DNA from 2 places in the Methylophaga frappieri genome. Region 2 is predicted to be linked to the other one. Evidence: predicted binding sites of a transcription regulator. Region 2 holds the regulator's gene; the other holds the start of a gene.

Region 1 (4,424 bases), 410 kb from region 2:
GCAAGCGCCACGCCACCTGCCCATGCGGAGTACGTTCCCATGGTGACAACCAAGACAGCGTAGACAAAGACACCGGCGAGAATCGATGGAAAACCGGTTAACACTTTAGCTAAAAATCGCGACGTAGTTGCCAGCTGGCTTTTTGGATTTAACACCCCGAGATAAATGGCCGCCAGTACGCCAATTGGAATACTAATTGCTGCGGCAATGCCTACCATGGTGAGTGTACCGAGAATCGCGTTACCAAATCCGCCACCCATTTCAAAACCAGCCGGTGGTAAGGCAGTCAGTGCCTCAATATCCAGACGGGTGCCGCCTTCCACGATCAGCATGAAAATCACAGAAAACAGCGGAATGCTGGCGACAATGCCCAGAAACCAGATCAGGCCAGTGAGTAAGGTGTTTTTTAGTGACCGCCATTCGTACACATTTTTTTCAAGAGAGCGTAAATCGATTCGAGGCGGTAATGTCGCCGTTTTGCTTTCCAGACTCATGATTTACCCTCAAATTTACGCATGGTCATTTGTTGAATCATCAGACCACCGATATTGACTAGGAATGTAATTAACAGCAGAACCAGTGCCGCGTACATGAGTGCTTCAATTTCGATTTGACTGGCTTCTGGAAAAGTTGACGCAAGCAGTGAGGCAAGCGTATTAGCCGGTGCAAACAGAGAAATGCTGATGTTGTTCATATTACCAATCAACATTGCCAAGGCCATGGTTTCACCCAGTGCGCGACCAAATCCCAGTACCAACCCAGCCAAGATGCCCGAGGAAGCGGTTGGCAGCATGACTTTCAAGATCACTTCCCATTTGGTGGCGCCCATTCCAAAGGCCGCCTCTTTAATTTTGTAGGGAATACGTCGAAACGCATCGGCTGAAATAGCGGCAACGGTGGGCAAAATCATAATGGCCAAGACCAGTGCGGCTGGCGCTAGACCCGGACCGCTTAACTCGGTTCCAAAAAAGGGAAACCAGCCCAGGTGTTCATGTAACCAGTTTGCGCCCGGGCGTAGAAGTGGGATAAGCACATAAATACCCCATAAGCCGTAAACCACGGAAGGAATGGCAGCCAATAATTCGATAATTGTGCGAAAGCTGACCGAGAGTTTAGCCGGCATAAAATCCTGAGTCAGGAAGATAGCAATTGCCACACCTAATATTCCGCCAATCAGTAAGGCGAGTAACGAGCTGTATAGCGTGCCCCAGATTTCGGGCAGAACGCCAAACTCACTTTGATTAACATCCCAGGTGGTGCCAGTGATAAACCCGATACCATGTTGCTGTACCGCTGGCCAGGCTTGTGACCCTAACTCGATAATAATGTAGGCCACCAATAGAATAATAGACAGCGCACAGAACAGAGCAAAAAATCGAAAAATACTGTCTTGCAGATAGTCGCTTGCTGATGGCGGTGCTGACAACGTCATATCACTGCTATCAGATTTGAAAGGATCATAAGCCATGCTGTTTTCCAAAATAGGGGAGCAACCCGAACAAGTATCGCCGCTGCCCCAAACGCAACGCTGCAAGTATCGTGTGAGATACTTGCAGCGGGGATAGTTGCTTTTGTTTGTTCAACGTCCTGTTACTGAATCATTTTTGCCGCATTACGGACTTTTTCGATGACGTTTTCTGGTAACGGGATATAACCCAGAGAATCAGCGGATTTCTGGCCAGTCGTCACCATGTATTCGATAAGATCACGCATGACTTTGGCTTTTTCATCGTCCATGTCTTTATAAACTAATAACCAAGTAAATGAGGCGATAGGATAGGCTTCTTCACTAGAAGGATCCGTTACCCAGCCACGCAGATCCGGCACATCGCTGTTTGGCAGGTTAGTGGTCGGGAAAGGCGTGCTGGCTAAGGCTTGAGCACCACTTTCTGAACCGGCTTCAATAAAGTTGCCTTTTTGGTTTTCCAGTTTGGCTGTTGGCAGTTTAGTCAGCTTGGCAAAACCGTATTCCACATAGCCGATGGCGCCCGGCGTTTGTTTAACCGTGGCAGCAATACCGTCATTTTTAGGGGCTTTAACAAAGGTACCAGCGTTAGGCCAATTTGGTGATTTGGCGGTACCAACGGTTTCTTTAAATGCATCACTGATGGCCGATAAGTGATTGGTAAAGACGTAGCTGGTACCACTGGAATCAGCACGAACGACGACAGTGATGCGCTTTTCAGGAAGCGTTACGTTCGGGTTAGCCGCTTGAATTTTTGGGTCATTCCATTGCGTGATTTTACCCATGAAGATTTCAGGGTACACATCGCGTGGCAGGTTCAAACTGGTCACACCGTCGAGATTAAAGGTGAGTACGACTTCGCCAGCCGTCATCGGCAGCAAAATTGTTCCTTTATTAACCTTAGCGATTTCCTCATCTTTCATCGCGGCATCGCTGGCCGCAAAGTCAACGGTTTCGTTGATGAAGTCGCTGATACCACCACCGCTACCTTTTGATTGATAGTCAACGCGAACACCGTCATGTTCTTTGCTGAAGTCTTTAAACCATTTGCTGTAAATCGGGGCAGGGAAACTGGCACCAGAACCAATTAATTTCATGTCAGCCTGGGCTGTCAGTGAGGTCATGGCACCCATCAATGTGCCCGCAAGCAACAGTGATTTAGCCTTGTTTGTGAATAACTTCATAACGACTCCTGATTGATGTTTGCGTTCAATGACGCAGGCAAAGTAATCAGTGAGCAGGGTAGGAGGAAACTGTTAAAGAATTATGACAGTGTGAAATAAATCAAATTGTTATTACGCCAAGAAGTAATCAATACCTTGCCAACAGGTCGTTTGCTTTAACGATATTATCGGTTAAATGGGCGAGATTAATCGTACCGATAATGATGCTTGCGACAGCGGGATTGGCAAAGTTCAGTTTAAAGCTTGCTTGAATGGCATCGTCTTGATTCGGCAAGTGACCACTGGCAAAGGCTTTTTTTATGAAAATCGCCTTGTTTTGCTCGGCCGCAGTATCCAATACAGCTTGTTCATCCTGATAGGCCAGATTATGCGTCACCATCACAATATCGGACTGGTGCAATGCCTGTAAGCCACCGGCAACGGTTTTTGTTGACATACCCACCGCTTTTATCAGTCCCTGCGCTTTCATCTCATTCAAGGTATCCAACGCATGGTGATGGTGAATAATCGGCAGATCCTGGCCATCTGAATGAATCAAGACAATATCCAAAGTGTCCTGATTGAGTCGCTTGAGGCTGGTTTCAACGCTGCGCTGTAATCCGCTTTTCGAAAAGTCAAAGTGAGACTGACTGGTTTCGGGATCAAAATGCTCGCCGGCTTTAGTACAAATGACAAAGGGATGCGCTAATTGAGGAAGTAAATGGCCGAGGCGAGTTTCACTGTTACCATAAGCTGGCGCGGTGTCAATCAAGTTAACCCCCAGATGCCACGCGGTATCAAGCAACTTGAGTGCCGCCTCATCATCGGGGATAGTAAAGTTGTCCGGATATTTTACGCCGGTATTTCGGCCCAGTTTCACCGTGCCAAGACCCAGTGCCGATACCACCACATCGGAATCGGCAATACGGGTTTGTTTTAAAGCGCTCATGAAAACGCCCTATCCCATAATGGCGTCGCAACCGTTGCTTGGGGTAATACCGTCACTTCGGGATAAGAGTGCTGATTTGTTGACGCATTTTGTAGCGTTGAGATGAGTTGATCACTTAGATCCGGGGCGAGTGCTAATTTGGTTGGCCAGGCAATGTGCAGGTTGTCATGGCTTTCTACAAAGGCGCTGTCCGGTCGGCTGAAGCCTTTTTGTTTGGGTTCGGCGCGATTGATATTCACCGTTGCCCAGTCGAGATCGGGTAACGATACCCAGGGCATAATTTGTTTAAGCAATGCCTGCGCCTCACGGATTAATTTGTCCGGCGATTTACCCACACCCTGCTCGGCAATATTACCGCCCAGATACCAGACCATATTACCGTGTTGATCCGAGTGGCTGGTGATCGTCGCTATTGGTTTGCTCCCGGAGCCAAGGCTATGCGCATAAATGGCGGGCAAAGGCGATGACGGATCGGCCGATTTGCAGAGCAGCATTTGTAAAGGTCTCAGCTGCATTTCAGGCCGCTGGATATGGTGATGTGATAACAACTCACCGGTGCCTTCGCCGGCAGTGACGATAAAGTGCTGCGCCTTAATTTGGAGCGTATCGCCAATCGCCAGACGGTGAATGCCTTGTCCTTCCCGAATAAATTTCAGGGTTGCCGCCCCGGTATGCAATATCCGGTGTCCATAGTTTTGCTGGAAACAACCTAATAAACTGGGCACATCCACCACAGGTTCATCAAGCGCATACAAGGCACCTTTAAATCCGGGATCGGCAAAGATGCCATTTCGTGCTGATTTAGGGATTGCTTGCATACGGCTTTGCAACGCTTTACTGGCAAAAA
Region 2 (4,424 bases):
GCCGGAGTAACCAATACCGTTTGGAGACTTGGTGACACCTTGCACGACTGACGCCGAGCCGGGTTGCTCATTGACACTGTTTTTAAAGTCACCTTTGCATAATGCATTGTCTTTGAAGTAACCGTAAGTGCCCGACACAGAATTACGCCCGTACAACTGAATACTACCTAGATCCGCCACACCTACTTGTGACCAGTTGGTAATATCTTCGTTATAACCACATTTGCGCGTCGCTGAAAAAATGGCATCGACCTGCGCCATCGTCAGCCCTTCAATGGGGTTATCTTTGTGCGCGAACACAGCAAGTGCATCGATAGCAACTGGAATCGCCGTTGGTTTGTATCCATATTTCTTTTCAAACGCCGCTTCCTCGCCATCTTTCATCTTACGGCTCATTGGACCAACATTTGAAGTACCTTCAGTCAAGGCAGGAGGTGCCGTTGATGAACCAGCCGCCTGAATCTGAATGGTCACATTTGGGTATTCACGTTTGAATTCTTCTGCCCATAAGGTCATCAGATTAGCCAGTGTATCGGAGCCCACACTGGACAAACTGCCAGAAACGCCACTGGTTTTTTCGTAGGTCGGCAAATTGGGATCAACATCTGCAAAGGTGGTCGCAGAAAAAGCCATTGCCAGCGCCGCGCCGAGCCGAGCGATTTTTTTGGTGAACATACTGGGTTGAACTCCCTAGGTTAAATGAAAACGTTTCAACGCTGTCTACGCTGAACTCCTGAGGCAGTATCACGACAAACTGTGACAAGGGTATGAAATCTATATTTCAATTTTATGACATGCACCGGTAACCGGCCTAACGCCGCTACACATCGATTTTGTCCATCAAACTATTATTAGTGAACACACAGCGAAAACGGGTTCCCACCCCCAATTCACTATCAATGACCAATTCGGCTTGATGTCGTTGTAAAACGTGTTTGACGATAGCCAGCCCCAATCCAGTCCCCCCCGTTTCCCGGGCACGACCACTATCAACTCGATAAAAACGTTCTGTGAGTCTTTCTAAATGATGTTGGGCAATGCCCTCACCTGCATCCTGTACTTCAATAATGCCGCCAGCATTCTCAACTGACCAACGCACTGTGATAGCAGTCTCTGCCGGGGTGTACTTGACCGCGTTATATACCAGGTTGGACACCGCACTTCGGAGTTCATCGGTATCGGCTAGCAACCACTTTTTAGAGTCACAGTGCAGCGTAATCTGATGGTTTCGAAAATGTTCTAGTCGCTGGGCATCAGCAACAATACTGCTTAATAATTTGGCCACATCGGTTGGGCGCTGCTGTAACGGTTTTTCACCGGTTTCCAGTTGAGACAGTGCCAGCAAATCCTTAATCATGTAATGCATTCGCTGGGTCTGTCCCTGCATCACCGGCAATGCTTGTCGCCACATTTCTGGCTCACTTTCTACTGTAAAGCTCTCCAGATAACCTCGCAACACCGTCAATGGCGTGCGTAACTCGTGTGAAACATTGGCGACAAAGTCACGCCGCATACGTTGCAACTTAATCGTTTGCGTAATATCTCGCGCGATCAGTAAGCGATCTTTGTTCGAATAATTGACCAGCTTCAGCTCTAATTGCATGACCGGATTTTCCGGTGAGACGACATTGGCAAGGCCATTTTGATTTTGCGGATCATCCAGCAATTGCTGGAAAGCCGGATCTCGAATCAGGTTATTTACCCGCACTCCCGCATCACGCGGCCAGTGAATACCCAATAGCAGGCGAGCGGATTGATTGGCCCAATCCACTTGGCCAAACTCGCCTAGCACAACAATAGCATCGGGTAAGGCAGCAGACGCATTTTGAAACCGTTTCAAATAAGCTGCGAGCTTTTTTTTGCGGCTGCTACTTTGGCCACGCATTCGCTCAATACTGCGACAGACTTCGTCAATCACTCCTTCACTCGACGGTGGCAGGTTTTTCTTTGGCTTTTGTAACCACTTCAGGAGTTTATGCCATTTGGCTTGCAGCCAGAGCAAATAAACCAGGGTGGCCAGAAATAAAAAGGTCATCATGTGACCCAAAATCAGCCCCAAAAAACCCGCTAGACTGATCAGCGTGATCAGGCGCCAGTAATCCCATGACATCCTAACGTGGCTCGCTTAATCGGCAGAAAAACGGTAGCCCACACCACGCACGGTTTGTATCAGCGCATCATGTTCCGTGGGTTCGAGCGCCTTGCGTAACCGGCGAATATGAACATCAACCGTGCGCTCTTCAATATAAACCGTATCGCCCCAGACAAAATCCAGTAATTGAGAACGATTATATGCCCGGTCAGGATTTTTCATGAAAAAGTGCAATAGCCGAAACTCGGTTGGCCCCAAGTCGACTCGCGAGCTATTCACCGTGACGCGGTGGCTTTTTGTATCCAGCACCAGGGTGCCTGATTGTAATTTCTGTCCATCATCATCTGGGGTACGACAGCGGCGCAACACAGCTTTAATCCGAGCGACCAGCTCTGGTGGCGAAAATGGCTTATTAATATAGTCATCAGCCCCAACACTCAGGCCTTTGACCATATCTTCGCTTTCACCTTTAGCGGTCAGCATAATGACAGGGATCGATGACCAGAATTCATTCGCCCGCAGCCGACGGATAAACTCAATACCATCAATACCTGGCAGCATCCAGTCCAACAGAATCATGTCGGGTTGCTGATTTTTCAGCCATTCCAGGCCCTGCTCAGCATCTCGCGTGGGTTCGCAATTAAAACCTGCCTGCTTGAGGCTAAAACTGAGCATATCTCGGATCGCTGCATCATCCTCAACCAGCAAGACGGTCGTTGCCATATATAGTCCATCCTAATATTAGGGTTTGGGCAAAGCTTACCGAGCAAATATGACAATTTGATAACAAGACGGCAAACCACCCAGTCTTTATGTGTACTCTGTCATAAAATCGTCATTTTTAAACGGGTTAAGCGTTATCTTGTTTCGTCAGATAATGACATGGGATGACGATGCGACTTAAACCATAATGCCGCGAATCATGTAAAACACCATCGCCGCAATAACGGCTGCAGATGGCACGGTAATCACCCATGCCGTGACGATTTTTTTCACCATATCACGTTTAACAAACAACGTTTTCTGTTCTTTCTTCAACACCTTTTTGGCTTTTTTGATGGCCTCTTCCTCTTCATCAATCAGCCGGTATAGTTCTGTAATACGCTGATATTCATCGACACTCTTGCCGCTTTTGCTTTGCAGACTTTTCAGCTCCTTACGTAATGCATTGAGTTGCTTTTTTTCATCTTTCAGATCGGTTTTTTCCTGACGAATCGTATTTTCCAGCTTATTGGAATCATCTAGCCACTCGCGGAGAAACCCCACGCCAAATACGCCACCAATGGCGACGTGTGTGGTAGAGATTGGCAAACCCAACTGACTGGCAATAATCACTGTCATCGCGGCAGCCATGGCAATGGCATACGCACGCATTTGATCCAGCTCGGTGATCTCCCCTCCCACGGTCCGAATCAGACGTGGCCCATAAAGACCTAATCCCAAGGCAATACCCAGTGCCCCCACGGCCATAACCCAAAAGGGGATACCAGTCTCGGCCGAAATGCCACCGGTCATAATGGCATCATTAATCGCAGCCAGTGGCCCGATTGCATTCGCCACATCGTTGGCGCCATGAGCAAAACTCAGTAAGGCAGCGGCGAAAATCAAGGGAATGGTAAATAACGTATTAACACTGTGTCGATCATTATTCATCTGCGGCAATTTATGGCGAATGTTACGTTTCACCAAGGCAAAAACCAGTACCGCCGCAACCAATCCCGCCAGCGCGGCGCCAACAAACCCCGGTTTACTGCTCGCCTCAATACTGACCAGCGGCAACCAGTTCAATGCCCCAACAAAACTCCCCCAGACTTTCGATAAGCCTTTTAAAATCAAATAAGTCACGAAAGCCCAGGCCATCACGGCAACATAAACCGGGACCCATTTATGGGACGCACCGATTTTATCGTCACGAAAAATGATGGTTTTTTTTATCGCCAGCAAAAAGCCCGCCGCTATCAATCCGCCCATCAGTGGCGAGACAATCCATGAGCTGACAATCGCGATCATGGTTCCCCAGTCAACGATAGTAAAGCCGGCAGCCGCAATCCCCGCCCCCATGACACCGCCAACAATTGAGTGGGTGGTAGAAACAGGTGCACCAGCAAAAGTGGCCAAATTTAACCACAATGCGGCAGCCAATAAAGCCGCCATCATAGCCCAGACAAACTCATCGGTATTTTGACCAAAGCCTTCGATATCAATAATGCCGTTTTTAATGGTTGAGACCACTTCACCACCGGCGATAAATGCCCCTGACGCCTCAAAAACCATCGCTATCAGAATGGCCCCCCCCATCGTTAACGCACGGGAACCGACCGCTGGCCCCACA

The links. Region 2 encodes PhoB, which activates phosphate uptake and scavenging genes when phosphate is short. Its sites were predicted from a motif close to GNNTGTCATAAAACTGTCANAT; they were not measured.
Region 1: pstS (phosphate ABC transporter substrate-binding protein PstS) is a predicted target of PhoB. The motif match lies at 2,719-2,740, and genes of this name have one in related genera.

What each region holds. Positions count from the first base shown of each region.
Region 1 covers NC_017856.1:2,233,065-2,237,488, forward strand. The annotation lists gene pstA (phosphate ABC transporter permease PstA) at 1-494, opposite strand, end outside; gene pstC (phosphate ABC transporter permease subunit PstC) at 491-1,468, opposite strand; gene pstS (phosphate ABC transporter substrate-binding protein PstS) at 1,591-2,649, opposite strand; gene Q7C_RS10755 (aldo/keto reductase) at 2,777-3,577, opposite strand; gene Q7C_RS10760 (FAD-dependent oxidoreductase) at 3,574-4,424, opposite strand, start outside.
Region 2 covers NC_017856.1:1,824,511-1,828,934, forward strand. The annotation lists gene Q7C_RS08745 (PstS family phosphate ABC transporter substrate-binding protein) at 1-675, opposite strand, end outside; gene phoR (phosphate regulon sensor histidine kinase PhoR) at 821-2,110, opposite strand; gene phoB (phosphate regulon transcriptional regulator PhoB) at 2,126-2,815, opposite strand; gene Q7C_RS08760 (inorganic phosphate transporter) at 2,993-4,424, opposite strand, start outside.